DNA from 4 places in the Streptomyces sp. NPDC058632 genome. Region 2 is predicted to be linked to each of the others. Evidence: riboswitches for the same ligand, from Rfam matches in the RefSeq annotation. Region 2 holds a riboswitch; each other region holds the start of a gene.

Region 1 (3,764 bases), on a different contig from region 2:
TCGCGCAGCGCGGCGAACGAGGTGTCGGGGGCCGGCACGAAACGGCGCCCCGCGGCGGCGGCCACCTCGCGCAGGAAGGCCCGGCGGAAACCGTCCGACTCCAGCGAGCCGTGCCAGTGCGTGCCCCAGGTCTGCCCGACCCGGCAGCCGTCCAGGCCGTGTCCGCCGTCATCGGAGATGAACGCCGTCCCTCCCCGTACGTCGGCGACCCCGTGATGGATCTCGTAGCCCTCGACGGGCTCCCCGAGGGCCTCCCCGACGGGCCGCGCGAGCGTCTTCTCCCGCGCGAACCGGACCCGTACGGGCAGGATGCCGAGCCCGTCGACCCGGCCGGCGCGGCTCTCCACGTCGTCCTCGATGTGCTCGCCGAGTATCTGGAAGCCGCCGCAGATCCCGAGCACGGGCCGCCCCTCGGCCGCCCGCCGCGTCAGCGCGTGTGCGAGCCCGCGCTCCCGCAGCCACTGAAGCGCCCGTACGGTGCCGCGCGTGCCCGGTACCACCACGAGGTCGGCGTCGGCCAGTTCCTCGGGCCGGTCCACGAAGCGGACCACGACGCCCGGTTCGGCGGCCAGCGCGTCCACGTCCGTGAAGTTGGACATCAGCGGGACCGCGCACACGGCGACCCGCAGCACGTCCTCGCCGACCGGCGCGGCGACCGCGGACTCCCGCACGGCACCCCGCAGGGACACGGCCAGTCCGTCCTCCTCGTCGATGCCGAGCCCGTGACGGAAGGGCAGCACGCCGTACGTGCGCCGCCCGGTCAGACCGTGCAGCATGTCCAGGCCCGGCTCGAGGAGCGAGACATCGCCCCGGAACTTGTTCACCAGGAACCCGGCGACCAGTTCCTGGTCCTCGGGGGACAGCAGCGCGACGGTACCGAAGAAGGAGGCGAAGACACCGCCGCGGTCGATGTCGCCGACGACGAGGACGGGGAGCCCGGCGTTCCTGGCGATCCCCATGTTGACGATGTCGGTGCGCCGCAGATTGATCTCGGCCGGACTGCCTGCCCCTTCACAGATCACCGCGTCATACGTGCCCCGCAACTGCGCGAGACAGTCCAGCACCGTGCCCAGAAGCTGCTGTTGCCGCCCGCCGTGGTAGCCGCGCGCGCTCAGCTCACCGACCGCCCGGCCCAGCAGGACGACCTGGCTGCTCCGCTCCCCGCCGGGCTTGAGCAGCACCGGGTTCATCAGCGCGTGCGGTTCCACCCGGCAGGCCTGGGCCTGCATGGCCTGCGCCCGGCCGATCTCGGCGCCCTCCCGCGTCACGAACGAGTTCAGCGACATGTTCTGCGCCTTGAACGGCGCGACCCTGACGCCCTGCCGCACCAGCCACCGGCAGATCCCGGCGGTCACCACGCTCTTGCCGGCGTCCGACGTCGTACCGGCGACCAGCAGGCCCCCACCACTCATGACGTACATCCCTTCCCACGGTGCGCCGTCCGCACCACCGACCGGATCACCGCTCGTACCACGGGCCGCGCGACGGCGCCGGCACCGAGCGCCAGCCAGCCGACGCGGCGCGAGAGCCGTACCGCGCGGTCGATGTCCGCCACGGTCACGGCACGGCCACCGTCGTTGAGGACGGGCCGGTGCTCGACCCGCCCGGCGTAGGACAGAGTCCCGCCGAGCCGCACGCCGAGCGCACCCGCGAAGGACGCCTCCACGGGCCCGGCGTTGGGACTCGGATGCCTGGCGGCATCCGCGCGCCAGGCCCGCACGGCACCCCGCGGGTCCGGCCCGGCGGCCGAGGCGAGGACGGCGGTCAGCCGTGCCCCGGGCCACCCGGCGACGTCGTCGAGGCGCGCGGAGGCCCAGCCGTACCGCAGGTGGCGGGGGGACTTGTGGCCGACCATGGCGTCCAGGGTGTTGACGGCCCGGAACCCGAGCAGCCCCGGCACACCGGCGACGGCACCCCACACCAGGGCGCCCACCACGGCGTCGGAGGTGTTCTCGGCGACGGACTCCACGACCGCGCGGGCGATTCCGTCGGCGTCCAGTGCCTGCGGGTCCCGCCCGCACAGGTGCGGCAGCCGCGCCCGCGCCGCCGTCACGTCCCCGGACGCCAGGGCGCGCCCGATGGCGCGGGCCTCCCGGGCCAGCGACGTTCCTCCGACGACGGCCCAGGTGGCCGCGCCGGTCAGGGCGATGGAGGCGGCGGGGGAGGAGCGTACGCAGCGGGCGGCCAGGCTTCCCAGAGCGACGGCCCCGCCGACGCAGACGGCGGTGTGCAGCGCGCCGCGGCCCCGGTCGTCCCGCCACAGCATGTGCTCCACGGCAGCCGCGGCCCGCCCGAAGGCGGCGACCGGATGCCCTCGGCGGGGATCGCCGAGGAGCAGGTCGCCGAGGAGGCCGGCAGCGGCGCCGTACGCGAACGCGCGATCGGCACCCACGGGTTCAGCCGGTGGGGGATCCGGTGGGGGTGGCCGCCCCGAGCGGGGGCGGGGCGTCGCTGGTCGACCTGAACAGGCAGCCGGGCATGGCGATATGTCCTCACTCAGGGTGTCCACGCCCTGGTTCGACGAGACCGGCGGCGAGAGTTCCTGGCTCCCGGGGTGGTTCACCCCGGTGACAGTGGCGGGACCGCGCCGGAATCGCACCGGCTTCCTCTCCTGCCGCCCGTATTGGCTCCGGCAGTTCACCATGGTCCGGAAGAACCGTCAACTTGCCGTTGACCTGCGGGGCTGAAGTGTGCCGAGGCCCACAGGAGGTTTCGAAGGGTGAATGCCGGAGGGGTACGGGCACGGCGAACGGGCGGTACGGAGGCAACGCGCCCCGCACCGCCCGCCGGACGGACCGTCAGGCCATGATCAGGTAGATCCCGTACGCCACCGCCGCCACGCAGGCCGCGAAGCAGGCGTAGGCGCCGGTGACCGCGAGGCCCGCGGACTCGCCCCGGGCGGCAGCCCGTTCACGACGGGACAGGCCGGTGATGCCCAGGGTGAACAGGGCCACCAGGGCCACGGTGACCACGAGGCTGACGCCGAAGACGGAACCGAGGGCGGCCCAGTCGATCTCCATGGTGCTCTTCTTCCTTCGCGTCCTGCTGTGGGGTCAGACCGTGGTTTTGGCCGGAGGGGCCGTCGGGTCGGTGGGGGCCGGGACGGCGGCCGAGAGTTCGTCGCTCACGTGGCCCGCCGGCGGGGTGGCCACCGCGGCCATGGCCGCGGTCACGACGCCGCCCTGCTCCCCGTCGGTGTCGTCGGTGCCGTTCACGTTGGTGTGGTCGATGACCTCGCGCCGGGAGACCTTCCAGATCGCGGCGCTGGAGCCGATCAGGAAGACGGCGACGAGGGCGGTGCCCCAGCTGCCGAAGCCGCAGACCCACTCGGCGATCGCCGCGACCAGGGCCGCCGCCGGCAGCGTCAGACCCCAGGCGACGAACATCCGGGTGGCCGTCGACCAGCGGACCACGCCGCCCTTGCGGCCCAGGCCCGCACCCATCACCGAACCGGAGACGGAGTGCGTGGTGGACAGGGAGAAACCGAGGTGGGAGGAGGCCAGGATGACCGTCGCGGCGCTGGTCTGGGCGGCGAAGCCCTGCTGCGGCTGGAGGTCGGTCAGGCCCTTGCCCATGGTGCGGATGATGCGCCAGCCGCCGAGGTAGGTGCCCAGCGCGATGGCCACGCCCGCGGAGAGGATGACCCACAGCGGGGGGTCGGAGTCCGGGGCGAGGGTGCCGCCGGCGACCAGGGCCAGGGTGATGATGCCCATCGTCTTCTGGGCGTCGTTGGTGCCGTGGGCCAGGGAGACCAGACCGGCGGA
Region 2 (3,764 bases):
CCAGGGCATGGTCATCTCCTCCGGGGCGCGGACCTCCGCGGGTTTCAGCGCGGCGGGGTCCTGGGCCTCCCTGTGCCGGGCGAAGACGCGCTCGACGTAACGGTGTCCGGTGTCGGCGCCGACGACCAGGTGCAGCCGGTCGGGATGGCGGCGGGCCTCGTACATCGCGGCCAGGTAACCGGCGCCGGTGGACAGTCCGGCGAAGACCGCGTGCTCGCGCAGCAGGGCGACCGTGCCGGACATCGCGTGGGTGAAGTCCAGCCAGTGCACGGTGTCGTAGAGGTGGTGGCGGACGTTGTCGAAGACGATGGACGACCCGATGCCGGCGATGATCGCTTCGGGGTCGTGGTGGTCCTGGCTGCCGAAGGTGACGCTGCCGAAGGGCTGGACGCCCACCAGCCGCACAAAGGGGTCCATGACCCGCAGACGTTCCACGATACCGCCCGTCGATGCCCCCGACCCCACCCCGCCGACCACGGTCAGTGCGGTGCCCGGAAACGCTGCCGCGATCCGGTCGGCGACCTCGTGGTAGCCGAGGTAGTGGACGTCGTCGTGGTACTGGCGCATCCAGTGGCAGTCGGGACGCCCGGCGAGCATCTCGCGCACCCGGCGCACCCGGAGCTCCTGGTCGAGTCCGAGATTCCGCGAGGGCCGGACCTGTTCGACGGTGGCGCCGAGAACCTCCAGCTGGGCGAGTGTGGTGGCGTCGACGGTGGTGGACGCGATGATGTGACACCGCATGCCGTACCGGTGGCAGGCCAGCGCCAGTGCGTAGGCGTAGATGCCGCTGGAGCTGTCGATCAGGGTCTGTCCCGGTCGGACCGTGCCCCTCTCGAGCAGATGACGCACGGCGGTGAGCGCCGAGTAGATCTTCATGGACTCGAACCGGAGCAGGACCACTCCGTCGGTGAGTCGCACCAGGTCCGGAACCTTCAGGGCGTCGGCGATGTGGGGGTGGATCACCCGTAGCCTCCTTGGGCGAATGAGCACTGGTGGCCGAGCGAGTGGAAGAACGCGGACAGTTCGGACTTGACGTCGGGGTCCAGGCGCCGGGTGAAGAGGTAGCCGATCAGACAGCCGGTGTGCGCGACGAAGATCCCGTCGGCGCCGAACCGCTCGCGGCGGGCGAGGAGGCTGCCGAAAGCCGCCTTGGGCAGCACCTCCTGGGACAACGTGGCGCTGACGGTCGCGGCACGGGCGACGGCGGCCGAGTCGCCTGAGGCGAAGCCCTTGAGGAGATCGGTCAGACACCGCTCGTACTCCTCCCCGCGCCGCCGGTAGTGCTCGAGCAGCCGTCCGGTGACGGCATGGGTGTCCACGGTGCCGGGCTCGGTGACGAAGGCGGTGTGGAAGCCGACGTCCGTGCCCAGCCTCCTCACCACCCGGTGCCGGCCGCTGAGGTGCAGCGCGAACTCGTCGAGGAAGACGCTGTCGGTGCGTTCGATCGCCGCCAGGATCCCGAGCACCACGTCCATGTCACAGGACAGAGAGAAGATGTGGAAAAGGCAGCGCAGGGTGGCCACGATGTCCGCGGTCGAACTGGCCATTCCCACGCCCACCCGCAGATCGGAGTGCGCGCTCCACTCGCCCGGCGGCAGGGTGAGGCCGTAGTGCTCCAGGAAGAGCCGGGTCGCGGCCACCGCCTTCTCGCCGAGCGGTGGTGGCTGCGGCGGACCGGCCGCAGTCCCCGGGGTGAAGTACACCCAGGAATGGCGGTTCACGGGAAAGGACACCACCGCGATGTCCGGATCGGCGCCTGCCCGCAACGGCCCCTGGTACAGCTCGCCCAGGGTGCCGTGGCAGACACCGGACAGGGTGCCGCGCTCCGGCGGCCCCTGTCCCTTTCGGTCGCGTGCGGCCGGGGCCGGCACGACCCGTTCCGGCCCACTGGGCGAAGAGGCGGCCGTGAACCGGCACAGCCGATGAGCGCTCGCTGGGTCACGCACGCGTTCTCCTCCGTCCCGAGTCCTGTACACCGCAAGGGAAGGAGGCGCGGTCACACGCAAGCCCTACGACCGTCCGTACCGCCGACCCAGCCCACGAGGTCACCGTGCACAGCCCGCGCATGACGCACGGGCGCAGCGGCAGGTCTTCGGACTCGTGGGCGCGCCCGCCGGACATCCGCGGACACCTACCGGCCGTCGCTTCCCAGGCCCTGGCACGGGCCCAGTGTCGTTTGACGGCGTTCGTTCCCACTCACCGCTGCGGGACAGTCCCGGATTCCCACCGGGTTCCCTCTTGCGTCGCGCCACCGGACGTCCAGGCGGACGGGCGGCGCGAACCGGCTGCGTGGATCAGCGTAGAGGCGCCGGTGCCCCGGCGACAGTGGGGGATCGGCGGTTGTCCTGAATGAGAGTGGTGCGACAGCCGGGGCGGGGAAGCCCGGCGGCCGCGCGCGGGCTGTGCGGCGACGGCGGATCCGCAGTACCCACTGGACCCGGTGGGAAGTCGGGAACGGCGGCCGCAGCGGATCGGTGAGCTGCCGGCCCTCGTCATCGCTCCGGGCTCTGGCTGGATCGGGTATCGGTGACTTGTCGTCCCCTCAGCCAGACTGGTTGCCCCACGACACACGTGCACCATCCCTGCGGTGCCAGCGCCCGGGAGGCCCTTGATGCTGTCAGACGCGAGTCCGGACGAAGACGGGACAGCCTCCCGGCCGGGACGAGAACGCCCGCCCGCCGACCGTGTCGCCCTGCGGGGCGATCTGCGCTCGGCTCTGCCCGACGCCACCGCGGCGGTGGTGGTCACGGTGGCCGTGTTCGTGTTCCTGTACGCGCGCGTGGACTCGGGCGATTCCGACACGGTCGCGGTCATGCCGTTCATGGCCGATCCCGGTACCTACTGGATGTATCTGCTCAGCCAGGCGTTCGGGTGGTCGGGCCTGCTGTGGGCGTGGGGCACGGTGATGCTCGGACTGCTGCTGTCGGGGCCGCGTCCCGCCCGGCTGCCGGTCTCCCGACGGGTACTGGAACGCTGGCACCGCACCACGAGCCTGACCACGATGGCCCTGATGCTCGCGCACGCGCTGATGTTCGCGGCGGAACTCGTCCGCTACGAGGCGGATTCGGGCTGGGCCGAGCGGCTGTGGGCGGGCTTCGCGGACAGCTTCGTGCCGGGCTGGTACGACTCCGGGACCGGCAGGGTCGCCATCCCGCTCGGTCAGGGCGCCCTGTATCTGGCGATCCCCCTGGGCCTGTTGTTCTACGTCCGGCACCGCATCGGAGCGAACGCCTGGCGACGGCTGCACCGGTTCGTCATCGTCGTGTACGTGCTGAGCGTGTGGCACACGCTGCTGTACGGGACCAACGTCTGGTACGGGGAGTGGCCGCGCACCGTGCTCTGGCTGCTGCAACTGCCGGTCGCGGTGCTCCTGTTGCTCCGGTTGCTGCGGCCGGCCCGCAGGGCCGGGCGGCTGGGCGCGCCCGGGGGACGTACGGGTGTGACCTGGCCGGCCTGGGCGGCGCGGGCGGGTGGACGGCTCGCGGCCGGGGCGGTCGTCGTCGGGCTCCTCGCCGTCGTGGTGTCCGGCCGCGACGGAGGACGGGACCGTCCGGCCGAGCCGCCCGCGACGGCACCGCACGTCCAGGAGGCGGAATGACGTTCCCGTCCGCGTACGCCCTGTCCGCCCGGCCGGTCACCTCCGGGCGGGGGCAGAGGCCACCGTGGTGCGAGGGCCCGCGCAATGGAATGATGGCCGGCGACAGGGCGACGGCGGAACGAGGAAGCCGGTGTGAATCCGGCGCGGTCCCGCCACTGTGATCGGC
Region 3 (3,764 bases), on a different contig from region 2:
TCCAAGGTGGTCTCGCTGCTCGTGAAGGTGGGGGCGCTGGCCTTCGTCCTCACCATGGACAAGACCGTCGCCATCAACTTCCAGCTCCTTGGCGGCATCTGGATCCTGCAGACCTTCCCCGCCCTGGTGGGCGGCCTGTTCACCCGCTGGTTCCACCGCTGGGCGCTGCTCGCGGGCTGGGCGGTCGGCATGGTCTACGGCACGGTCGCGGCGTACGGGGTGGCCTCGCCGACGCAGAAGCACTTCGGCGGTTCGTCGCAGGAGATCCCGGGCATCGGCGAGATCGGCTACATCGGACTCACCGCCTTCGTGATCAACGCCCTGGTCACGATCGCCCTGACCTTCGTCCTGAGGGCGGTCAAGGCTCCCGAGGGCATCGACGAGACCCGGCCGCAGGACTACACGGCGGACGCGGGCGACCCGGAGGTCAGCACCGAGTTGCCGCTGGACGCGGCCGAAGCAGCCGACGTGGCCGTCGACGGAAAGCGCTGACAGGGGCCGACACGGCACGCGGGGACGGCAACGGGCAACGGGCCGCCGGAGAGATCCGGCGGCCCGTGGTCGTACCCGTGGGGCACACCCGGCCCATGGACGTCGCCCCCCGGCCGGTGGAGCCGTACGAGTTCGAGGAGCTCGGTGGGATCACCGCGCAGGCCTGTTTGCGCGACGGGCTGCTCGGCCTCGGGGAGAGCGACGCGTACCTCGGTGGGTTCAGGAACGTCGCCGAGCGGGCCGCGGCCGCCGGGGTACTGGTCGCCGTGGAGGGCTCCGGGGCGCGTCCCGGGGCGGCGGAGGCGGGCGGCGCGGGGAGTGTGCCGGGCGGGGCGACGTTCGTACCGGGCGCGGGCCACGGAGGGAGGCGTACGGATCGTGCCGCCCGCCTGTGAGCTGACGCTCTGACACCATCCGGTCCGGCACCGCAGTACTCCCTACGACACAAGATATGGGACTGCCTACAGTGTCCGGCACAAGATGTATGCTCATGCTCGCTGTCGCCGCAGGGGAATCCGGTGCGAATCCGGAACTGTCCCGCAACGGTGTACTTGTGCGTGTCCGCGTTTCCCGCGTGCCCGCACGGGCTTGAGTCCGAGGACCTGCCGACAGTGCACCCGGCCGTCCGGTCCGGGTGCCCGACGTCCGGGCCTCGCGGAATGGGCCGGTGGACGCGCGGCGCGTACGCGTGCCCGTGTGCTGCCCCCTGCCCTCGCCGAGGCCCCGCGCCGAGCGAGGGAGAGCCCCACGTGACCATCGCGCCAGCCGATCCTGCTTCAGCGGCCGACGTGAGCGACGGCCCCGGTGCCGCGCTGCTGCGGACCCTGACCGGGCTGACCGCAGACCTCCCCGACGCCGACCCCGGCCGGGTCGCCGCCGCCGCACTGCGCGGCCGGTCCGCGCGCGCGGACGAGACCGAGCTGCACGAGCTGGCCACCGAGGCGGCGGCCGGGCTCATCTCCGAGGATCCCGTCTACTCCCGGCTCGCCGCCCGGCTGCTGACCCTCGGCATCCGCGCCGAGGCCGCCTCGCAGGGGGTCACGTCGTTCACGTCGTCGATCGCGACCGGGCACCGCGAGGGCCTCGTCGCGGACCGGACCGCCGCGTTCGTCCTGGGGCACGCGGACCGGCTCGACGCGCTGATCGACCCGCAGGCCGACGACCGCTTCGGCTACTTCGGGCTGCGCACCCTGCACAGCCGTTATCTGCTGCGGCATCCGGTGACCCGCAAGGTCGTCGAGACGCCGCAGCACTTCCTGCTGCGGGTCGCCGCCGGCCTCGCGAAGGACGCCGGGAGCACGGAGGTCCGGCCGGTGGACGAAGTCGCCGCACTGTACGGCCTGATGAGCCGCCTGGAGTACCTTCCCTCCTCCCCCACCCTGTTCAACTCCGGTACCCGGCACCCCCAGATGTCGTCCTGCTACCTCCTCGACTCCCCGAAGGACGAGCTGGACTCCCTCTACGACCGCTACCACCAGGTGGCCCGCCTCTCCAAGCACGCCGGCGGCATCGGCCTGGCCTACTCCCGCGTCCGCTCACGGGGTTCACTGATCCGCGGCACCAACGGGCACTCCAACGGCATCGTCCCGTTCCTCAAGACCCTGGACGCCTCGGTCGCCGCCGTGAACCAGGGCGGCCGTCGCAAGGGCGCGGCGGCGGTCTACCTGGAGACCTGGCACTCCGACATCGAGGAGTTCCTGGAGCTGCGCGACAACACCGGTGAGGACGCCCGCCGTACGCACAACCTGAACCTCGCGCACTGGGTGCCGGACGAGTTCATGCGCCGGGTGAACGCCGACGCGCGGTGGTCGCTGTTCTCCCCGTCCGACGTCCCGGACCTGGTCGACCTGTGGGGCGAGGAGTTCGACACGGCCTACCGGGCCGCCGAGGACGCGGGCCTGGCACGCAGGACGATCCCCGCCCGGGAGCTGTACGGGCGCATGATGCGGACCCTCGCCCAGACCGGCAACGGCTGGATGACCTTCAAGGACGCCGCCAACCGCACCGCCAACCAGACCGCCGAGCCCGGCCACGTCGTCCACTCGTCCAACCTGTGCACGGAGATCCTCGAGGTCACCAGCGACGGGGAGACCGCGGTCTGCAACCTGGGCTCGGTCAACCTCGGCGCGCTCGTCGACCGGGACGCCGGTGACCTGGACTGGGTGCGGCTGGACGAGACCGTGCGCACGGCCGTCACCTTCCTCGACCGGGTCGTGGACATCAACTTCTACCCGACCGAGCAGGCGGGCCGCTCCAACGCGCGCTGGCGCCCGGTGGGGCTGGGCGTGATGGGCCTCCAGGACGTCTTCTTCGCCCTGCGCCTGCCCTTCGACTCGCCCCGCGCCCGGCGGCTCTCCACCCGGATCGCGGAGCGGATCATGCTCGCCGCGTACGAGGCCTCCGCCGACCTGGCCGAACGCGACGGCGCCCTGCCTGCCTGGGAGCACACACGGACCGCCCGGGGCGTGCTGCATCCCGACCACTACGACACCGAACTCGCCTGGCCCGAGCGGTGGTCGGCGCTGCGCGAGCGCATCGCGTCCGTCGGCCTGCGCAACGCGCTGCTGCTGGCGGTCGCGCCGACCGCCACCATCGCGTCCATCGCCGGTGTGTACGAGTGCATCGAGCCGCAGGTGTCCAACCTGTTCAAGCGCGAGACGCTGTCCGGTGAGTTCCTCCAGGTCAACTCGTATCTGGTGAACGATCTGAAGCGGCTGGGCGAGTGGGACGCGCGGACCCGTGAGGCGCTGCGCGAGGCCGGTGGCTCGGTGCAGGACGTCACCTGGATCCCCGAGGAGGTGCGCGGGCTGTACCGGACCGCGTGGGAGATCCCGCAGCGCGGTCTGATCGACATGGCCGCCGACCGCACACCGTTCCTGGACCAGTCGCAGTCGCTGAACCTGTTCATGGAGACGCCGACCATCGGCAAGCTCTCCTCGATGTACGCCTACGCCTGGAAGCGGGGCCTGAAGACCACGTACTACCTGCGCTCGCGCCCGGCGACCCGCATCGCCCGCGCGGCCCGGGCGCAGACCACCGCCACCACCGCGCCCGTTCCCCCTCCCGTCCCCGCCCGTCAGCCGGCCGCCGGCCCCGAGGCCGTCGCCTGCTCCCTTGAGAACCCCGAGTCCTGCGAGGCCTGCCAGTAATGACCAGCACCACGGACACCGCCCGAACCCGGAACCTTCTCGACCCGGGCTTCGAGCTCACCCTGCGCCCCATGCGCTACCCCGACTTCTACGAGCGCTACCGGGACTCGATCAAGAACACCT
Region 4 (3,764 bases), on a different contig from region 2:
GTCAGTCCCTTGCGGTCGTACCGGACGGGCCGGCCCTCCACCGTCAACTCGCCGCCGCTCGGCCGCAGTCCACCGCTCAGCAGCCGCATCAACGTGGTCTTGCCGCTGCCGTTGCGGCCCAGCAGCGCGAGCGCGCGCCCCTGACGCACCTCGAAGTCGAGGCCGGTCAGCACGGCCGGGCCGTCCTCGTACGCGAAGGACGCGTCCCGCAGGGCGACCAGCGCGGGACCGTTCGGTGCGGGACCGTTGGGCGCGGGAGCACTCATGACATCCGGCTTTCCAGGAGAAGGGTGACGGCGACCAGCGCCACGAGCAGCAGCACGCTGACGGCCGTGAACCGTACGGAGATACGCGCCTCGGGCACCAGGACGCGCAGCGTGCCGTCGTAGCCGCGTCCGGCGAGCCCCGTCTGCAGCCGCGCCGCCCGGTCGAAGGACCGGACGAACGCCGTCGCGCCGAGCCCGCCCAGCGAACGCCAGGACGCCGCCCGGGTGGTGTGCCCCAGCCGGGCCGCCTGCGCCTGACCGACCCGGCGCACGGAGTCGAGCAGCAGGAAGCTCATGCGGTACGTCACCAGGGCCACGTCCACCAGCGGTGCGGGCACCCCGGCCCGCACCAGGCGCGGCAGCAGGTCCGACATCGGCGTGGTGAACGCGAACAGCAGCACCCCGAGGGACGCCGCCGAAGTGCGCAGCAGCAACTCACCCGCGCGCAGCGGCCCTTCGGGGGCCGGTGACACCAAACCGCCCGAACCGCCCACCTGCACGAGCAGCGTGAGCGCCCCGGTGACGCAGAAGCCCAGCGGCACCCGGTAGGCACGCCACAGCCGCCGGCCCGGCACCCCCGCCGGGCCCAGCAGCACCGCGAGCGCGGTCACCAGCACCAGCGCCGCGCCCGGCCACGGCGGCAGGGAGATCGCGAGCACGGTGAGACCCAGTCCGAGTACGGCCTTGTCCACCGGATGACGGCGGCGCCAGCGGCTGCTGTGCGCCGCCGCGTCGATCGGCAGCACGCGCGATCAGGCCCGGGGCCCGGGGGAGACCGCCTCGCCGGGGCCGGGGCCGGGGCCGGGCGCCGGCTGCTGCTCCCGGGCCCGCTCCGCGCCCTGCCGGCGCCCGCGCCGCACCCCGAAGTAGTACGCCAGGACACCCGCGCCGACGGCGGCCTGGAGGGCGAACAGCCCCGACTCGATCTCACCGGACGGGGGTTCGTACAGCGGCGAGAACCACGGCTCGTAGTCCGGTTCGATCTCGGTGATCGCGCTCTGAGCCTCGCCGTCCGCACCGGCGAACGGTTCCTCCTTGTGGTCGCCGAGCCCGAGCGCCAGTGGCAGCACCGCGAGCGCGGCCACGGCGAGCAGCAGCAGCGTGTTGATCTTCGCGTTCCTGGTCATCGCGCCACCTCCGATTCCGTTCCCGCCGTCCCGGCCGTTGCCGACGCGGCGGGCCTGTTGCGGGCGACTTCGGCCACCAGCACGCCGAGACGGGCCAGTTCGCCCCCGCTGGACTGCACCAGCAGGCGCATCACCAGCACGGTCAGCAGCCCCTCGCTCACCGCGAGCGGAATCTGCGTGACGGCGAAGATGGAGCCGAACTTCCCGAGCGCGCCCAGGAACCCGCTCCCCGGGTCGGGGAAGGCGAGAGCCAGCTGCACGCTGGTGACGCAGTACGTGGACAGGTCGGCGACGAACGCGCCGCAGAACACCGCCGCCATCAGCGGCGCCCCGCACCGCCGCGCCAGCCGGTACACGCCGTACCCCGCCCACGGCCCGACGACCGCCATGGAGAAGACGTTGGCGCCCAGCGTGGTCAGCCCGCCATGGGCGAGCAACAGGGCCTGGAACAACAGGGTGATGGTGCCCAGCACCGCCATGACCGGCGGCCGGAACAGGATGGCGCCCAGCCCGGTGCCGGTGGGATGGGAGCAACTCCCGGTCACCGAGGGCAGTTTCAGCGCGGACAGAACGAAGGTGAACGCCCCCGAGGCACCGAGCAACAACGTGCTCTCGGGATGTTCCCTGACTTCACGGATCAGCGACCGGGCTCCGTGGACGACGAACGGCGCCGACGCGGCGCCCCAGGCGACCGCGTGCGCCGGTGGCAGAAAACCCTCGGCAATGTGCATGGCTCAGCAGACCCTCTCCAGCACCTCGTGGATGGTTGACGCGCCTTGGCCGGTCTCCTGGCTGACGGGTACCACCGCCCGAGCTCCGCCTTCCCGGGTCCTGGATGGACCCAGTGGCTGCCCCGTCGGTCCTGTCGGGGACAGGACCAGGGGCCGGAGCCGGACTTCCCGATCACAGTGGCGAGGGCCGCACCGGTATCGCACCGGATTTCCCGTTCACCAAGGCGTGGCGACAGTAGACCGGCTCCGGCCCGGTGACAAGCGGGTACCGGGGGCGCGCGGACGGCGTTCCGCAGCCCGTACCCCCGCGCACACCTGCGGTCTTGACGCCCGACGCCCGTCGATGGCAGGGGGTGGCACTCGGGCGGCCGCAGATCGCCGAAGTGCCGGCATGAGGGGCCGGGGCCCTGGGCAGAACCTTGCTGCAATTAATATGCAACAACGCATTCCAGTCAGCAGAGGTGTGAGGTTCGATGACGACCCGACGAATACGGCGTACCACCGGCGCGGCGACCACCGCCGCCGCGCTCGCGCTGGCCGCCGCCTGCTCGGCGCCGACCGGCGGCTCGGACGCCGGCGCGGGCGGCGGCGGGTCCGCCGAGTCCGTGGTGATCGGCGTTCCCTCCGAACCCGACACCCTGAGCCCCCTGCTCGGCTACGGCAAGGACGGCAACTCCAAGATCTTCGACGGGCTGCTCGCCCGGGAGGCCGACCTGGAACTCAAGCCCGCCCTGGCGAAGGCCCTGCCCGAGATCGGCGACGACGGCCGCACCTACACCTACACCCTGCGCTCCGGCGTGACGTTCAGCGACGGCGAACCCCTCACCGCCGAGGACGTGGTCTACACGTACGAAACGGTGCTCGACGACAAGACCAACAACACCGCCAAGAGCGAACTGGACGCCGTCGAACAGGTCCGCGCGGACGGCGACGACAAGGTCGTCTTCACCCTCAAGTACCCGTACGCGGCCTTCGCCGCCCGCACCGTCCTGCCCATCGTCCCCGAGCACATCGCGGGCGGGCAGGACCCCAACACCGGCGCCTTCAACACCGAACCGGTCGGCACCGGACCGTACGTCCTCACCGGCTGGAGCAAGGGCGAGAAACTCACCTTCAAGGCGAACCCGGACTACTGGGGCGGCGCCCCGAAGGTGAAAAAACTCACCATGGCGATCATCGCCGACGACGACGTCCGCGCCACCCGCCTGCGCTCCGGCGACCTCGACGGCGCGACCCTCCCGCCCAACCTCGCCGCCACCTTCAAGAACGACGACGGCCTCAAGACCTACCGGGCCACCTCCTACGACTTCCGCGCCGTCACCCTCCCCACCGCGAACAAGGTCACCGGCGACACCGCGATCCGCCGCGCCCTCGACCTCGCCGTGGACCGCAAGGCCATGGTCGACAAGATCCTCGACGGAGCAGGCCGCCCCGCCTACGGGCCGCTGCCCCTCGACGACACCTGGTACACCAAGGACATCGAACGCCCCCAGGACCTCGCCGGGGCCGAAAGCATCCTCGACCGCGACGGCTGGAAGGCCGGCAAGGACGGCATCCGCGCCAAGGACGGCGTCCGGGCCTCCTTCACCCTCTACTACCCCTCCGGCGACAAGGTCCGCCAGGACCACGCCCTCGCCTAC

What was found. A riboswitch is a leader RNA that binds a small molecule or an ion and turns the genes downstream of it on or off. The one in region 2 is predicted to bind cobalamin.
Region 1: linked by a shared signal. The riboswitch ahead of ACFWVE_RS26265 (cobalamin biosynthesis protein) and the one ahead of ACFWVE_RS11710 (hypothetical protein) in region 2 are both predicted to bind cobalamin.
Region 3: linked by a shared signal. The riboswitch ahead of ACFWVE_RS17885 (ribonucleoside-diphosphate reductase subunit alpha) and the one ahead of ACFWVE_RS11710 (hypothetical protein) in region 2 are both predicted to bind cobalamin.
Region 4: linked by a shared signal. The riboswitch ahead of ACFWVE_RS09675 (energy-coupling factor ABC transporter permease) and the one ahead of ACFWVE_RS11710 (hypothetical protein) in region 2 are both predicted to bind cobalamin.

The regions. Positions count from the first base shown of each region.
Region 1 covers NZ_JBHXQZ010000080.1:7,413-11,176, forward strand. The annotation lists gene ACFWVE_RS26260 (cobyric acid synthase) at 1-1,412, opposite strand, end outside; gene ACFWVE_RS26265 (cobalamin biosynthesis protein) at 1,409-2,392, opposite strand; cobalamin riboswitch at 2,514-2,676, opposite strand; gene ACFWVE_RS26270 (hypothetical protein) at 2,799-3,020, opposite strand; gene ACFWVE_RS26275 (anion permease) at 3,054-3,764, opposite strand, start outside.
Region 2 covers NZ_JBHXQZ010000023.1:52,516-56,279, forward strand. The annotation lists gene ACFWVE_RS11705 (cysteine synthase family protein) at 1-963, opposite strand, end outside; gene ACFWVE_RS11710 (hypothetical protein) at 960-1,946, opposite strand; cobalamin riboswitch at 2,066-2,268, opposite strand; gene ACFWVE_RS11715 (ferric reductase-like transmembrane domain-containing protein) at 2,612-3,598, shown strand; cobalamin riboswitch at 3,716-3,764, shown strand, end outside.
Region 3 covers NZ_JBHXQZ010000042.1:5,134-8,897, reverse strand. The annotation lists gene mctP (monocarboxylate uptake permease MctP) at 1-492, shown strand, start outside; gene ACFWVE_RS17890 (hypothetical protein) at 588-887, shown strand; cobalamin riboswitch at 947-1,117, shown strand; gene ACFWVE_RS17885 (ribonucleoside-diphosphate reductase subunit alpha) at 1,242-3,641, shown strand; gene ACFWVE_RS17880 (ribonucleotide-diphosphate reductase subunit beta) at 3,641-3,764, shown strand, end outside.
Region 4 covers NZ_JBHXQZ010000017.1:80,502-84,265, reverse strand. The annotation lists gene ACFWVE_RS09690 (energy-coupling factor ABC transporter ATP-binding protein) at 1-266, opposite strand, end outside; gene cbiQ (cobalt ECF transporter T component CbiQ) at 263-1,012, opposite strand; gene ACFWVE_RS09680 (energy-coupling factor ABC transporter substrate-binding protein) at 1,019-1,393, opposite strand; gene ACFWVE_RS09675 (energy-coupling factor ABC transporter permease) at 1,390-2,124, opposite strand; cobalamin riboswitch at 2,154-2,363, opposite strand; gene ACFWVE_RS09670 (ABC transporter substrate-binding protein) at 2,598-3,764, shown strand, end outside.